4 regions of the Exiguobacterium sp. s11 genome follow, and region 2 is predicted to be linked to each of the others. Evidence: riboswitches for the same ligand, from Rfam matches in the RefSeq annotation. Region 2 holds a riboswitch; each other region holds the start of a gene.
The links. A riboswitch is a leader RNA that binds a small molecule or an ion and turns the genes downstream of it on or off. The one in region 2 is predicted to bind S-adenosylmethionine.
Positions count from the first base shown of each region.

Region 1: it holds a riboswitch for S-adenosylmethionine, as region 2 does, so the genes downstream of both, metK (methionine adenosyltransferase) here and KNQ12_RS06435 (methionine ABC transporter ATP-binding protein) in region 2, are expected to answer to the same signal.
Region 3: it holds a riboswitch for S-adenosylmethionine, as region 2 does, so the genes downstream of both, KNQ12_RS12660 (Na+/H+ antiporter NhaC family protein) here and KNQ12_RS06435 (methionine ABC transporter ATP-binding protein) in region 2, are expected to answer to the same signal.
Region 4: it holds a riboswitch for S-adenosylmethionine, as region 2 does, so the genes downstream of both, msrA (peptide-methionine (S)-S-oxide reductase MsrA) here and KNQ12_RS06435 (methionine ABC transporter ATP-binding protein) in region 2, are expected to answer to the same signal.

Region 1 is NZ_JACSNF010000001.1:942,847-947,038, reverse strand. It holds gene pckA (phosphoenolpyruvate carboxykinase (ATP)) at 1-1,300, opposite strand, end outside; SAM riboswitch class I at 1,535-1,661, shown strand; gene metK (methionine adenosyltransferase) at 1,790-2,998, shown strand; gene KNQ12_RS05125 (GNAT family N-acetyltransferase) at 3,136-3,624, shown strand; gene KNQ12_RS05120 (serine aminopeptidase domain-containing protein) at 3,703-4,192, shown strand, end outside.
Region 2 is NZ_JACSNF010000001.1:1,201,125-1,205,316, reverse strand. It holds gene KNQ12_RS06445 (MetQ/NlpA family ABC transporter substrate-binding protein) at 1-494, opposite strand, end outside; gene KNQ12_RS06440 (methionine ABC transporter permease) at 522-1,187, opposite strand; gene KNQ12_RS06435 (methionine ABC transporter ATP-binding protein) at 1,177-2,190, opposite strand; SAM riboswitch class I at 2,275-2,380, opposite strand; gene KNQ12_RS06430 (aminotransferase class I/II-fold pyridoxal phosphate-dependent enzyme) at 2,443-3,630, opposite strand; gene KNQ12_RS06425 (alpha-glucosidase) at 3,779-4,192, shown strand, end outside.
Region 3 is NZ_JACSNF010000004.1:13,875-18,066, reverse strand. It holds gene KNQ12_RS12670 (aldo/keto reductase) at 1-430, opposite strand, end outside; gene KNQ12_RS12665 (hypothetical protein) at 588-791, shown strand; gene KNQ12_RS12660 (Na+/H+ antiporter NhaC family protein) at 835-2,145, opposite strand; SAM riboswitch class I at 2,226-2,330, opposite strand; gene KNQ12_RS12655 (metal ABC transporter solute-binding protein, Zn/Mn family) at 2,400-3,413, opposite strand; gene KNQ12_RS12650 (alpha/beta hydrolase) at 3,584-4,192, shown strand, end outside.
Region 4 is NZ_JACSNF010000003.1:35,190-39,381, reverse strand. It holds gene KNQ12_RS11210 (MFS transporter) at 1-737, opposite strand, end outside; gene KNQ12_RS11205 (winged helix-turn-helix domain-containing protein) at 752-1,351, opposite strand; gene msrA (peptide-methionine (S)-S-oxide reductase MsrA) at 1,583-2,113, opposite strand; SAM riboswitch class I at 2,209-2,312, opposite strand; gene KNQ12_RS11195 (M20 metallopeptidase family protein) at 2,375-3,553, opposite strand; gene KNQ12_RS11190 (putative quinol monooxygenase) at 3,631-3,924, shown strand; gene KNQ12_RS11185 (SH3 domain-containing C40 family peptidase) at 3,983-4,192, opposite strand, start outside.

The DNA of each region.
Region 1 (4,192 bases), 260 kb from region 2:
TGCGGCTACCTGTTCCGTAAGCACCGCCTGTCCAGCCCGTGTTGACGAGATAAACGGTAACACCATGACGATCAATCAATTCGCCGAGCATCGTCGCATACTTTTCAGGCATCAGTGGAAGGAATGGTGAACCGAAGCACGTCGAGAAGGTCGCTTCTGGTTCCGTGACCCCACGTTCTGTTCCAGCGAGTTTTGATGTATATCCTGATAGGAAGTGATACATCGCTTGTTCTTTCGTCAATTTGCTGATCGGAGGCAAGACGCCGTACGCATCAGCTGTCAAGAAGACAATCGTCTTCGGATGACCAGCGCGTGACGGAACAGCGATGTTATCGATTGCCGTAATCGGATAAGCAGCACGCGTATTTTCCGTCAACGATGTATCATCGTAATCAGGATGACGGGCTTCGTCGAGTACGACGTTCTCAAGGACGGTTCCGAAACGGATCGCGTCAAAGATTTGCGGTTCTTTTTCACGCGATAGATTGACCGTCTTCGCGTAACATCCGCCTTCGATGTTGAAGACACCATCGTGCGACCAACCATGCTCATCGTCACCGATCAATTGACGGCTATCATCGGCTGAAAGGGTGGTCTTACCAGTACCAGATAGACCGAAGAACAAGGCGACGTCGCCTTCGTGTCCGACGTTTGCCGAGCAGTGCATCGAAAGGACGTTTTCTTGTGGTAAGAGGTAGTTCATGACGGAAAAGATCGACTTTTTGATTTCTCCAGCGTATTCCGTTCCACCAATCAAGACGATTCGGTGTTCGAACGACATCGCGATGAACGTCTCGGAGTTCGTTCCGTCAACGGTAGGATCTGCTTTGAAATGTGGCGCGTAGACGACCGTGAACGGTTCGAAGGCAGCCACTTCAGGATACTCGCGTAAAAAGAGTTGTTTGGCAAACAGGTTATGCCAAGCATATTGTGTGAGCACACGGACCGGAAGGGTGAAGTGCGTATCTGCTCCAGCAGCAGCTTCTGTGTAGTAAAGATGATCAGCTTCGTTCATGTAACGAAGAACCTTTTGCAACAATTGTTCAAATTTGTCTCCATCCATTGGTTGGTTGACATGACCCCAATCAATGTGAGACTCGCAGGAAGAATCACGGACGATGAACTTATCTTTTGGTGAACGACCTGTAAATTTCCCCGTTTCTACAGATAATGCGCCGTTCTCAGCAAGGACACCTTCTTCGTTTCGAATCGCATGTTCGACAAGTTCAGCAACAGATAGTTGTTTGAACACATGCTCTTTCTTGAGTAGTTCTTCGATATTCAGGACCGTCATCGGCATCCTGACCCCACCTTTCCCCTACGTTGGTTTTGGCTCACTGTATTTAGTATGACACATTTATTATATATGACATACTAAAGAGAGAGCAATCATTTTCTAGTGCTGATTTCTATTTATCTGGAAACGCTTTCAGCATTAACAGTTTAACATCTCTTTCAAAAAGTTTCGACTAGAATTTGAAACCTTGCTTGACAGAGTAGTTACAACTTTATATCATGTAATTCGTAACGGATACTCTTATTCTGAGCAGGTGGAGGGAACAAGGCCCGAAGAAACCCGGCAACCGTCCTACATTAATTCACATATTAATGAGGGAAAAGGTGCTCTCCTGAAGCGAAGTAAACACTTCGAACGATAAGAGGGTAAAGGAAGAACGCACAACCTTTCCCTGACCATTTTTTGGACTTGGAAAGGTTTTTTTCATTTTACCGTCCCACTCAACTAGGGGAAATGAGTACACCGTCAAATTCTTTTTTGGGAGGGTCATACATGACAAACCTTAATCGCCGACTATTCACGTCGGAGTCAGTCACTGAAGGTCATCCAGATAAAATCTGTGACCAAATTTCGGATTCAATTCTTGATGCAATCCTCGCAGCGGATCCAAACGCGCGTGTTGCGGCAGAAACTTCTGTTACAACAGGTCTCGTTCTCGTTGCAGGTGAGATCACGACATCCACTTACGTCGACATTCCAAAAGTCGTTCGTGAAACGATTCGTGAGATCGGTTATACACGCGCGAAATACGGTTTCGACGCGGACACATGTGCTGTATTGACATCAATCGATGAGCAATCAGCAGACATCGCTCTTGGTGTAGACCAAGCGCTTGAAGCACGTGAAGGTAGCATGTCTGATGCAGAAATTGATGCAATCGGTGCAGGAGACCAAGGTCTCATGTTCGGTTACGCAACGAAAGAAACACCAGAACTCATGCCACTTCCAATCTCGCTTTCACACCGTCTCGCACGCCGTTTGGCAGAAGTGCGTAAAAACGGTCAACTCGACTACCTTCGTCCGGACGGAAAAACACAAGTCACGGTCGAATACAACGAGAACAACGAGCCGGTTCGTGTCGATACGATCGTCATCTCGACACAACACGCGGAAGAAGTTACGCTTGAGCAAATTCAAGCTGACTTGAAAGAACACGTCATCACACCGGTCATCCCGGCTGAATACATCGACGCAGCAACGAAATTCTTCATCAATCCAACTGGTCGTTTCGTCATCGGCGGACCACAAGGAGATGCTGGATTGACGGGTCGTAAGATCATCGTTGATACGTATGGTGGATACGCACGCCATGGCGGTGGAGCATTCTCTGGTAAAGATCCAACAAAAGTCGACCGTTCAGCTGCATACGCAGCACGTTACGTCGCGAAGAACCTCGTTGCTGCAGGTCTTGCAGACAAAGCAGAAGTTCAACTCGCGTACGCAATCGGTGTCGCGCACCCGGTATCAATCGCGGTTGATACATTCGGTACAGGAAAACTTCCTGAAGCACAACTCGTCGAATTGGTTGCTGAAAACTTCGATCTTCGTCCGGCTGGAATCATCAACATGCTTGATCTCCGTCGTCCGATCTATCGTCAAACAGCTGCATACGGTCACTTCGGTCGTACAGATGTTGAGCTTCCATGGGAGCAAACAGATAAAGCAGCAGTTCTTGAAGAACAGGCAAAACGTTTCGCATAATCAAAAAGTCCGAGAACCCTACGCGGGTTTTCGGACTTTTTTGTTTACGTGGAACTTTGCAGGAAACGAATGTTTTTTCTAGAAGAGGGTAAAAGTACATGAGTCGATTCGTATGAATACAAAGGGGGGTTCCGATTATGGAAATACGCGAAGCTATTCCAGCCGATGCAGGACGTATTCATGACATTGCCGTCACATCCTGGTTGGATACGTACGCAGAAATCTATTCCGAGCGCTCGAAAGCGCATTTCGTGCAGGAAGCGTATCCGCAAGAGGAGGTTGTTCGTGCGATTCGGACGGCAGAAGAAGCACGGGGAGAGTATTTTTATGTCGGAATCATCGATGAGGAAATCGTCGGTTTCATTCATGCTGTTGATGTTGAGGGAACGTGGGAAATCATTCGTCTGTACGTCTTACCGAAATATCAGCAAAACGGAATCGGACGACGATTGATCCGTGAACTCGAACGACAAGGAGCCGTCCCACTCGAAGTATATGTGGAGGCACGTAACTATAAAGCGCGTCAGTTCTTGACCTCATTCGGTTTTGAAGAACTCAGTGAGATGACGGAAGAAGTCTTTGGGCAAGTAGAATCTGTCATTCGCCTTCGCCATGTCGCCTCGTGAAATCCGTCTTGGGACGGTTTTGTGTGCGTTTGAAATAAGGTATCGTAAATAGGAAGTATGAAGTGAAGAGGTGAGTTTGTGGTTGAACAACCAACAGGAATCATCGTATTAGTCTATCCGTTACAACTGCGTGCCCGTCCGAGTGAAGCTTTGATTCGGGTACTCGAACGAGAGTATGAAGTATTGCTCGTCGACGCCCCACGTCGTATCTCGTTTGAAGAACATGGTCAACTGTTAAAAGAAGCATTACGTGAAGCCGGGAAACGCAAGCTACCGATTCATATCGTCGCCTGTAGCATGGGCGCACTCGTCGTCAATCGTCTGTTGCAAGAATATGAATTACCGGTAGCAAGCCTTGCATTCATTTCACCGTTGTTTGATTGGCACCCTTCGAAACAACTCGGAGGCGTCAAACAAGTCTTCGCAAGTGCGTTCGATCGTTTCCGGCCCGATGCGCCACTCGGTACGTTGCCGTTTGGTCAAAGTACGGAAGATACCGTTCGCATCGGTGAACTGACCTATGCACAGTACCGGGAAATCGAAGAAGAGATCGTCGTACATGACGAAG
Region 2 (4,192 bases):
GTTAGTGGATCAGCGTCCGGCTTCAGTTCAATCCAGCCTTGTTCCGCAAGTAAGTTCAGTGCCCGTGCTTGGTTCGTCGGATCATTCGGCGTCGCGACTTCAGCACCTGTCTTGACGTCGTCAAGTGTCTTCGCTGTCTTACTGTATAGTCCCATCGGTGCTGTCGGAACCGTGATGAGTCCTTTTAAATCGAGGTTCTTTTCTTTAGAGAACGTCTTGAGATAGATCGAGTGTTGGAACAAGTTGGCGTCGATGTTCCCGCTACCGAGAGCGATGTTCGGTTGGATGTAATCGCTGAACTCGACAATCTCGACTTTATAGCCTTTCTTTTCGAGTTGCGGCTGGATCGCTTGTTTGACCATGTCGCTATACGGACCGCTTGTCGCACCAATCTTGATCGTCTTGTCCTTTTCATCAGCACTGCTGTCTCCACATCCCGCGAGGACTCCTGCACCGAGTAAGGCTGTTGCTAAAAAGGCATATCGTTTTTTCATGATTCCACTCTCCCTTTGCATGTATGATTAGCGTTTATCTGTTTTTCGCGCCAGTTGATTGCCAAGTGCTTGAATACTTTGAACGATGACGATGAGCACGACGATCGTCACGATCATGATGAGATTATCGTAGCGATAATAACCGAAACGGATCGCGAGGTCACCAACACCTCCACCGCCGACGATACCAGCCATCGCTGAGAAGCCGATCAAGCTGATCGTCGTTAATGTGATGCCCTGAATGATGCCAGGGAGTGCTTCCGGTAAGAGGACACTGACGATGATCCGTAATGGTTTCGCCCCACATGCTTCCGCCGCTTCGATTAGACCAGGCGGAATCTCGCGGAGTGACGTCTCAACGAGTCGCGCGAGAAACGGAATCGCTGCGACACTGAGACTGACGGATGCTGCCGTCGGACCAATCGTATTGTCGAGTAAGAACTTCGTTAACGGAATGAGGGCAACCAGCAAGATGATGAACGGTAGCGACCGGACGATGTTGACGACGAAGTCAAGGACACGGCGGACGGCAAGGTTTTGAAAAAATAATCCCCGGTCGGTGACGAACAAGAGAATCCCGAGCGGAATCCCGACGACCAATGCAAAGGCAAGTGAAATTCCTACCATCCACGCCGTCTCGCCGAGTGCCTTCAAGAGCTCAGGTAACATCGTTTGAATACGATCAAGCCACATCCTGAATCACCTCGAGTGCATGAAGTTCCGTCGCGAGCCAGTCGAGGGCAGGAGCGATTTGGTCGGATGATCCCGTCAAGCTGACAATCAGGACACCGAAGGCGACGTCTTGAATGTAGTCGACCTTGCCGTGCAAGATGCTGACTGAGATATCGTAACGGCGGATTGCTTCTGATAACGTACTCTCACCGGTCTTCTCGCCCGTGAACTGCAAGCGGATGATCTTGCCTGGAGTTGCCTGTAAGATGCGTTCCGGCAATTCGATTTGTAGTGCCGTATCGACGTAATGTTTCGTCACCGGATGCTTGGCTTGACTGAACAAGTCATAGGTTGAGGCGACTTCAACGACTTCACCTTGCGACATGACCGCGACGCGATGGCAAATCTGTTTGACGACATCAATCTCATGCGTGATGAGGACGATCGTCAACCCGAGTCGTTCATTCAAATCCTTCAGCAGTTCAAGGATCTGTAGTGTCGTAACGGGGTCAAGAGCGGATGTCGCTTCATCACATAACAAGACGGTCGGATTGTTTGCGAGTGCCCGGGCAATCCCGACGCGCTGTTTCTGCCCACCGCTTAATTGACTCGGGAAGTTCGTCTCAAATCCTTCAAGTCCGACGAGCGAGACGAGTTCGCGAATCCGCTCCGGGAAATCTGCTCGTTTGACGCCAGCGGCCTTGAGCGCAAAAGCGATGTTATCCGCGACGTTGCGCGACTGGATCAATTGGAAATGCTGAAAGATCATTCCTGTCCGCAAGCGAAGTTGACGCAAATCTGCTTTTGACATCCCGCCGAGCGAGACACCGTCGACCTTGACGGTTCCTTGTGTCGGATGCTCGAGCCCGTTGATTAGGCGAAGCAACGTACTTTTACCGGCACCAGACTCACCGATGATTCCGAAGATTTCTCCTTTTTGGATCGTCAAATCGACATCCCGTAAGGCAAAAATCGGGGTCCGGTCTCGGACGAACCGTTTTGTAATGTGTTTGAATTCAATCATCCGCTCATCTCCTCATACAAAAAAAGTCGCTTTTTCCTAGTAGCGGAGCAACCAGAAAAAAGCGACGAAAGTGTAAGATTTCGTAACTTATCTCTCAGAATGAAAATCATTCTGTAGGATGTGGCACCGTTCCTTACAGGTGGTTGCCGGACGTCGTTGGGCCTAATCCCTCGGTCGCTCTCGATAAGTAGTTATGCTGTTGGGATTTACTTTAACGGAAATGATTCCCATCTGTCAAATGTTTTTTCAGAATTATTCCGCAACAGGTGTCCGGAACAGGTTGAGCGTTCCGATTCGATCGACGGCTTCTTCTAGACGTTTGACGTCAGCAATCAAGCTGATCCGGACGTAGCCTTCACCGTATTCGCCGAAGAAGGATCCAGGGGTCACAGCGACATGTGCTTCGTCAAGCAGGTGATCCGTGAAGCTTTGGGACGTATAACCTTCCGGAACAGGAAGCCAGACGAAGAAGGAACCGCCCGGTCGTGGTCCACTCCAACCGATCGCATCGAGTTTTGCGAACAACGCATCGCGTCGTGTTTCATACAAGCGACTTAACTCACGGACGCACGTCTGGTCACTCGTGAGGGCGACGGTCGCCGCATGCTGAATCGGTGTGAAGGCACTGACGTAGAGATGTTCTTGGTACGTTTCGATGCTTGAGATGACGGACGGATTTCCGATGGCAAAGGCAATCCGGAAGCCGGACATGTTGAAGCGTTTCGAGAGTGAGAATAGCTCGATTCCGACGTCTTTCGCCCCTTCCGTCTGCAAGAAACTTCGCGTCGGACCATCGAAACTGATACCGCCGTATGCTAAGTCATGAACGACACAGATATCATGGGCATCGGCGAAAGCGACTGTCTGTTCGAAGGCTTCTGCCGTCGCGGTCGCACCCGTCGGATTACTCGGGTAGTTGAGGAACAACATCCGGGCACGCTCAACGTCCGTCGTATCAAGTAAGTCATAATCCGGCAAGAAATCATTTTTCTCGAGCAACGGAAGTGTGATCGGGTAAGCACCAGCGAGTGCGGCACCAGATAGGTAATCCGGGTATCCTGGATCCGGGACGATGACTCCTTCTCCAGGGTTGACGATCGTCTGCGGTAAAGCGACGATTCCGGCTTTACTGCCGAGCAGAATCGCGACTTCCGTTGCTGGATCGATCGTGACACCGAACTCAGTCGCGTAAAAGTTTGCGACAGCTTGTTTTAGAAAATCATGTCCACGAAACGGTGGATATTGAAGGTTCGTTGGCTCGTCGATAGCTTGTTTTAAGGCATCGAGGATATGTACAGGCGTCGTCTGGTCGGGTGTTCCTTGACCAAGTGTGATGACATCGTGTCCGGCAGCTTTTACAGCACCGATTCGGTTCGCGAGTTCAGCGAAGACGGGAGCAGGAAGCCGATCAATGGCGATGGATGGAGCGAAATGTTTCATGGATGAATGCCTCCTTCGTAGTATTGTCGTCAAGGATAACGAATATTCAGTCAAAAGAAAAGAACTTTTTCGAAATTTAAAAAAATTGTCGGATAAACAGGTACAGATAAGTGGAGCGGGAATAAAGAGTAGGGAGAGGAGTGGGAAGATGAAGCGAGCTAACTGGAAAGAGGCAGTCGTCTATCAAGTCTACTGGCGTAGCTTTAAAGATTCGAACGGGGATGGGATCGGTGATTTAAGAGGTGTCATCGAGAAGCTTGATTACATCGCTTCACTTGGTGTCGATGTCGTGTGGCTGAATCCATGTTATCGTTCCCCGGACGTCGATAACGGCTATGATATTGCCGATTATTACGAGATCATGAAAAAAGCGGGAACGATGGGAGATCTCCAGGAGTTGATCACGGCTGCTCATGCCCGTGGATTAAAGATCATTCTCGATTTAGTCGTGAACCATACGAGTGACCAGCATGACTGGTTCCGTCAGTCATGTGAGCGGATCAACGATAAGGATGACTGGTACATCTGGAAAGACGGCACGAAAGAGACGCCTCCGAACAAC
Region 3 (4,192 bases), on a different contig from region 2:
TATCGAGGTGATGTTCTTTGAAGTTCGAGACACCGATCGCTTTGATCTTGCCTGCTTCATACAGTTCAACCATTGCTTTCCACGCTTCGATATAGCCTTCGACCGGCCAGTGGATGAGATAAAGGTCAAGATAATCTGTTTCGAGACGTTCGAGCGATTCTGCGAATGCTTCCTTCGTCCGACCGGCACGAATATCATCGTTCCAGACTTTTGACGTTAAGAAGAGATCCTCACGTTTCACGCCGCTTTCCTTGATTCCTTTTGCGACACCGCGCTCGTTTTTGTAGACAGCAGCCGTATCGATATGACGATAACCGACACGTAATGCTTCAGCGACAGCAGCAGGTGCTTCTGTCTCTTCATCTACTTGCCAGACACCGAATCCGATTTGGGGAATCGTAATACCGTTTGAAAGTTTTGCGTATTGCATGTGTTACTCCTCCTCATAAAACGTAGTTTAGATTTGCTCGTTTAGTTTAGCATGAACGAACGAAGACGTCCGTTTCCATGCTCATGGAGGAATGAAATAAGGTAAAATAGAAAAGAATCATGAGATTTAATCGTGTGTTAAAAGAGGGGGAGAAAAGATGGCTCAAAAGAATAAAAAGCTATCCAAATGTACTTGGCTTAGCATTGGCGCCTTGTTAGTAACGCAGGCAGTGGGTCTGTTTCTTAGTGCGCGAAAGTCAGGACGTAATCCATGGGTTTGGGGAGGTGCTGGACTCGTTCAATTCCCGCTTCCGGCAATCGCTTACTTAATCTTAGAACGACAAGCGAAGCAGAAAAAATAATAAAACAGGTTCAATCGTCGACGCGATTGGACCTGTTTTATGGTTACGAAGAAATTCTTTCTTGCTTCGTCGCTGTCTTCTTCATACGTGGCAATCCAAAGAAGATGGCAATCGATCCACAGACGAAGAGCAGGAACGGATAGAACAGATACGGAATCAGTTCCGGTGAAGCCGTTTTCGTCAATTCTGCTGCAATCAAGAGTTGCGCGCCATACGGAATGATGCCTTGGATACCACAAGAGAAGATATCGAGAATACTCGCTGATTTCTTACGATCAATCTCGTACGTATCAGCGATTTCAGCCGCCAGTGGTCCAGCGACGAGAATCGAGATCGTATTGTTCGCCGTTGCGAGATTCGTCGCACTGACGAGTGCTGCCATACTGAATTCGGCACCGCGACGCTGAGAAATCTTGCGCGTCAACGTCTCTTTCAAGTAGACGATTCCACCGTTGAACGTGATCAAGCTGACGAGACCACCCATGAGGAGTGTCAAGATGGAAATCTCCGCCATGCCCATCATTCCTTTTGACATCGAGAGGACGAAACCGCTTAAGCCGAAGCTACCGTCAATCATACCGATGATACCAGTGAGCAATGTACCACCGACGAGGACAAGGATGACGTTGACACCAAATAGCGCAAGGACGATGACAGCGAGATATGGAATCAGCTTGTAGAACTCGAATGCTTTGGCCGTTACCGCATCGCCAGAGCCAGAAACGAACGCAAGTAAGATGATCGTCAAGATAGCAGCTGGGAGAACGATCATGAAGTTCGTCCGGAACTTATCGCGCATGTTCGTTTTTTGGGTACGGACGGCAGCGATCGTTGTATCCGAGATGAACGACAGGTTATCGCCGAACATCGAACCACCAACGACTGACGCTGCTGCGATCGCAACGTTGATGCCTGTCGCTTCATGAATACCGAAGGCGATCGGCGCGAGTGCAGCAATCGTTCCAGTCGATGTTCCCATTGCCATCGAGATGAAGGCAGCGATGATAAACAGACCACTCATCAGTAATGACGGAGGTAGGAACGTCAAAGCAGCATTGACGGTTGCATCGATGGCACCGATTGCTTCTGCCGTTCCAGAAAACGTACCGGCTAATAAGAAGATGAAGACCATGATCATGATATCGGGATTTCCGGCACCCGTTGCGATTCGTTCGACCGTTTGATTGATGGATCCTTTCGTTGTGATTGCAGCAAAGATCAAAGCGATCAATGCGGCGATAAGGATCGGAAATTCGTAAAAGTCGTCATAGAAGATTCCGGCTCCGATGAAGAGGACCAGGAATACGACGAGGGGAAGCAGTGCCCATTTGTTAGGCGTGATCGTTTCATTCATTGTTGACACCTCGTTTCTCAAAGATACAAAAAAGACCCCTTCGCAAGAAAGAAGGAGGTCTTTATGAAATAAAGACGCTCTTCTTATCTCTCAAGCTTTCGCTTGCTGGATTTGGCACAGTACGAATCAAATCGTCCGCTGCCGAAACATCATTGGGCCAGTCCCTCCGTTTCTCGCGATAAAAAGAAGTCATTCAATTGTTGTAAAACACGTTTCTTACCGTACCGCATTGAGTAACGCGTGTCAACTGTACTTTACTGAAGTGCTTGTTTTAACGTCTGGACGTTTTCTTCCATCAATTTAAAATAAGAGCTGTTTTGCTGTGCTTTCGTGACGGACTCTAGATTATGAATCGTCACGGATTCAGCTCCGATTTCTTTTTGGATGACACGTGCGACCTTCGGTGAGACCGTCTCTTCGAACGCGACGTATTTCAAATCATGCATCCGTGCTTCTTTCACTAAAGCAGCCAGTTGCTTTTGTGACGGTTCATCGGAAGGAGAAATTCCCGCGATCGGCAGTTGCGTGAAACCATATCGTTCTGCGAGGTAACCGTAAGCGGCATGCGTAACGAGAAGTTCTTTTTTCGATCCATCAGCGACGGCTTGTTTGAATTCTTTATCTAGTGCGTCAGCTTGCTGATCGAACGCTTTTAAGTTTTTCTCGAATGTCGCTTTGTCTTTTGGTACTTCTTTTGATAGAGCGACTGTGATGGAACGTGCCATTGCTTTTGCATTGGTAGGATCGAGCCAGACGTGTGGATCGTATTTTCCGTGGTCATGGCCTTCTTCTTCATGCGCAGGTTCATCCGTTGCGTGATCATCGTGCCCTTCTTCTTCGTGGGCATGTTCGTCTTCACTATGCCCCTCTTCTTCATGTGCATGGAGTGTAGCATCAGATTCCAGTAAGTTGACGTCCTTACTCGTCTCGACGAAGCGGACGTCCGTGCCGTTTAGACTCTCCTGAATTTTTTTCGAATATGGCTCGAGCGTCGTGCCCGTTAAGAGGAACAAGTCACCCTTAGCAATTTCAGTGAGTTGTTTTGACGTCGGCTCGTAAGAGTGAGGATCTGCTCCAGGTGGGACGATCATCTTGACGTCGACTTGATCACCACCGATTTCGCGGGCAATAGCAGCTGTTGCGAACGTTGATGCATAGACTTCTGTCTGGGTTTTATCTGAAGTCGATGAATCGGTATTCGAACCGCAAGCGGCGAGGACACTTGCACTCGCGAAGGCGATTGTTAAAGCAGGAATAATTTTTTTCATTATATGATACCTCCATTATTAAAACGTAACAATTCCGATTTGGACTTTCTCACTATAGCGGAACGCTGGTGAAGCGTCAAGTAGGAATACCGAGACGTTCGACATCTTTTAAAACGGGGTAGAAGGATAATAAAGTGAAGAAACTAGCACGTCTTTTTGGAGGTGATCAAGTGAAACGTGAAACTGCATGGCTAATGGGGGGAGCTGCATTATTGACGACGGCAGCAGCGGGAGCGAGTATCTGGAACAATTATGGTGCACTACTTCGATGGACCGAACCCGCCTTGCCACTCACAGAAAAACAACTTGCACCGCGGACGCTCACCTACAAACAGGTGGGAGACCGCATCTTACAACTCGATCTCTATTATCCACCAGGAGAAGGACCGTTTCCAGTTGCCATCTATGCACACGGTGGTGCATTCGTTCGTGGAGAGCGCGATGACATGTTCTGCTTTAGTCCAATCGTTGATCGACTACTTGAACTCAGAGTTGCCGTCTGTAGTATTGAGTATCGTTTGTTCGAAGAGGGCAGTTATTTTCCGGATAACCTCGAAGATGTACGGGATGCGTTATGTTTTTTGAATAAGGAAGCAGAGGGTCTTCGCATTCTAAGAGGACGGATGATGGTATGGGGAGATTCAGCCGGAGCCTCACTCATGCTGACGACGGCACTTGCCCCATCTGCTTTCGTTGGTGAGCGCGATGAGCGGCACATGCCATTGATCAGTGGTGTGATCGCTTTATATCCACCGACGAACTTTTTGCTGTTTAATTTC
Region 4 (4,192 bases), on a different contig from region 2:
CCGAGTAAGAGTGGTCCAAAGAAAAAGAAATTGACACAGATGACAAGAAAAAGTGTCTGCTTGAGTTGCTGAAGGTGAAAGACGTAATGTAGCCCTTCTTTTAGTTCAAAGAGAGCTGAATGCTGACGTGCTCGCTTGATCTTAGATTCACGAATACCATACGTGAAAAGGAGCGTCAGACAGAGTGTTCCGAAAATTACGAGAAAAACGTGCGAGTAAGAAGAATAGCTGAGGATGACCCCACCAAGAATCGGACCTGAAAAAAGGGCGATTTGATTAGATGTTTGAATCAGAGAATTGGCTTTAGTGAGTTGTTCTTTCGGAACGAGTGTAGGCAGTAAGGAAGCATTCGCCGGCGAAAAGAATGCATCCACACTACCGAATAGAAAGGCAAATCCTAAAATCGTCAGCAATGTAAGCTGATCGGCATGAAGTAATACGAGAAGACAGAGAATGAAACTGATCCGTAAAGCGCTCGAGATGCGCATGATCGTCGAACGTTTATAGCGATCGGATAAGACGCCACCGAACAACATGAGAAAAATACGGGGTAACAAGGTGGCCATGAGGACGAATCCGAGATATGACGCCTGGTTTAGCGTATGGATGACATACCATTGTTCAACAAACAGATAGGTTGATAGGGAGAGGGCAGAGCACATACCGGACCCCCATAAAAATAAAAAAGATCGATTTTTAAACAGCGATTGTTGCGTATCCATTTCAACAGGCAGCATATGGCACCTCCGGTTTAGACGTCGTCATTCTCAAATAGTGGTTCATCAATTGCAAAGGCAGTCGTCATGATATAGAAGTGTTTTTTATCTTCTTCGTCTAGTGAAGGGGACCGTGTGAACTCGTCCAATAGAGCACGATATTTGGTAGAAAATTGCCGAAAATTGGCTTCAGACATCGTCAGTTCCTTTTGAAGCGATAAGCTCATCCAGTCTTCAACGTTTGAAGACACAGGAGAAAAAGCAGTAGTTGGAGCGGTGAGGACGCGTGTCTTTGCTCGGTCCAATACCTCAAGATACGACTGCCGGGTCGCTTCGTTCGTCTCGACGAAGTTCAGTAGATGATCGGCAGGAATGTAGCCTCGAGCAATCGCTTGATAGTATTTCAATAGATTGCCGCCCTGTTCTTCCGTCCGGACGAGGCGAATCAAGTCATGCTTTTCAAGTTCTCGTACATGATAGAGGATCTTTGCGCGGGATAACGTCAGCAAGTGGGCTAACTGATGTACCGTGTGTGGTTTTTCGACGAGAAACATGAGGATTTTTGTTCGTAACGGATCACTGATCACTTTTAACTGTTCATAGCTCTCTAATATGTGAATCGCTTTTTGTTCCATGCAATCATCTCCTTTTTAACCGGTTAATTTTTATTAACCGTAAAACAAAAGACTTCATTTGTAAACGGTTACAAATTTGTGTGAGGGTGTTGGTAAAGAATACATCATTTGTTTACATACAAAAAGACTGACTCCAGTGACATCTCGGTCATCCTCCACTTTCTACTGGAAAGTAGGGGAAGAACGAGATGTTTGAAATCAGTCTCAGCTACTGTATGTGGTTCGAGGTGATTAGACCGTCATCGTATCTTTCCATTCCTGCTCGATGAAAGCATCGCGACCAGAGACAGCACGATCTTTTTTATAGTGTTCTGGATTTTTCTTATGGAAGTCTTGATGGTACTCTTCCGCCGGATAAAATTCAGAAGCGGCATCGATCCGCGTCACGATGGGTTGTTTGAAACGATTGCTTGCAGCAAGGGCGTCACGGGAAGCGATTGCTGCTTCATGCTGCGCATCCGTATGATAGAAGATCGCTGGTGCGTACTGCGTGCCACGATCTTGGAATTGACCTTCTGCATCCGTCGGATCCGTTTGTGGCCAGTAGAGTTCGAGCAGACGCTCGTACGGGAATAGGCTCGGATCAAACGTGATTTGGACGACTTCGAGATGTCCCGTCGTTCCTGTTTTGACTTGCTCATACGTCGGATTGTCGACGTGACCGCCCATGTAACCTGATACGATTCCCTCGATTCCTGGTAATTCTTCAAATGGTGTCACCATGCACCAAAAACATCCACCTGCAAATGTTGCTTTTTCCATCCGTCTCTTCCTCTCCGTGGGAAACTCCCATTGTATGTCTGACAGCGAGAAAAACGAAAACGACTCCTTCGCTTGGTTGCAAAAGGAGTCGCCGCTTTTTATCAACCAAAGCTTTCGCTTTGCTGGTCGTAGCACCTTGCTATACGCAGGTTGCTGGGACGTCATCGATCCAGATCTCTCGGTCCACTCTTGATAAGGGTATATGAAGTTGATGTCATTCGTTATCATTGTTGTGATGATACCATTCACATAGAAATAAAGTCAATCCTTAGGTTTCAAGGCACGTAAAACCGTCGCTCCGAGTGTTTTCGCACCAACCAATAACGCCTGTTCGTTGATTTCGTATTGCGGATGATGCTGTGGATGATTGATGCGACCGTCCGTATATCCGGAGCCGGTAAAGAAGTAACTTCCCGGGACGTGTGTTAGATAATGTGCGAAGTCGTCCGCCGCCATCATCGGTGTGAGTGACCGGACAGATGCTTCCGGTAAGAAAGAAGCGGCTTCCTGAACAAGTTTTGTCTCGTCCGGATGATTCCAAAGCGCCGGGTAACCCGTCGTGAAGTCAATCGAATAAGTAGCACCGATGCCGGCACACGTCGTTTTGGCGACAAGGTCGACTTCTTGTCGGAGCTGATGCCGCAATGTCTCATTGAACGTCCGGATCTCCCCGACGATGCGTGCTTCACCCATGACGATGTTCGGCGCCGTTCCTGCGTGGAAGGATCCGATTGCAAGAACAGCGGGTTCGAACGGATCGACCCGTCGACTGACAAGGTGTTGTAAGTTGCAGATGAGTTGTGCCCCAGCGACGAGCGCATCTTTTGTTTTGTGCGGTGCCTGGGCATGCCCACCTTGACCATGAACGATGATTTCGAATTCGTCGATCGCACATAATGTATGTCCTTCCCGAAACCCAATCGTACCAACCGGTAAATCATTTTCGAGATGTGTCGCGAAAATCGCATCGACGCCTTCGAGAACGCCGGCTTCGATCATTTGGATGGCTCCGCCAGGAAAGACCTCTTCTCCATGCTGATGAATGATTCGAATCGTTCCTTGCAATTGATCCCGTAACGGATAGAGCGTAGCAGCAAGAGCCATCACCATCGCCGTATGCCCATCGTGTCCACAGGCATGCATGACACCGGGATGGATTGACCGGAAAGCAAGTGTTGTCTCTTCTTGAAGTGGTAAAGCATCAAAATCTGCACGGACCGCAATCGTTGGGCCAGGGTGTTTGCCTTCGATCGTCGCGACGACACCACGACCTCCGACGGCTGTTTCGTGAGGGATGCCCCGTTCCGCGTAAAAGTTTGCAATTCGTTCTGGTGTGCGGACTTCCTGAAAAGAGAGTTCCGGATGTCGATGGAAATCACGCCGTAACGCGATCATCGTCGGTTCGAATTGTTCGAGTGCTTCAAAAAGTTGAGTTTGCATCTTCAAGCTCCTTTGACGTGTGTTTTTTCGTGAAAATGGGTACAGATACAGGTAATCACGAAAGGGGATAATGAAACATGGGAGAAATCGTCGTCAACGCTGTACTTACAATCAAAGCAGGACTCGCGGATCAAGTTTTCCCGATTCTACAAACGGTCTATCATGACTCACAAAAAGAAGAAGGATGCTTACGTTATTCCTTGCACCAATCGATCGAGGATGAGCATCAATTCATGCTGTATGAAGTGTATCGGGACGAAGAGGCACTTGAAGTGCATATCGCATCCGATCATTATAAAGCCTATCGTGAACAGATCGAGTTGTACTTGATGGATCGACAAGTGACGAAATACGTCGAGATGACATTCTGACGTGTTGCGATAAGAAGAGACGAAGCCGTCGAATTCGACGGCTTCGTCTTTTTTTGTCTTACATCGATTTAAATCCGAGGAAATGCTCTTGCCAACGCGGTTCATAAATCGAGTTGATTTGGAGCTGTGAACCGCCCGCATGGATGAAGTGTTCGCTATCGAGCATGATTCCGATATGCGATGGACCATCCGTGTAGGTGTTCTGGAAGAAGACGATATCTGAGCGTTTACCACTCGAGATACTCGTCCGGCGATTCGTAAAGAAAGC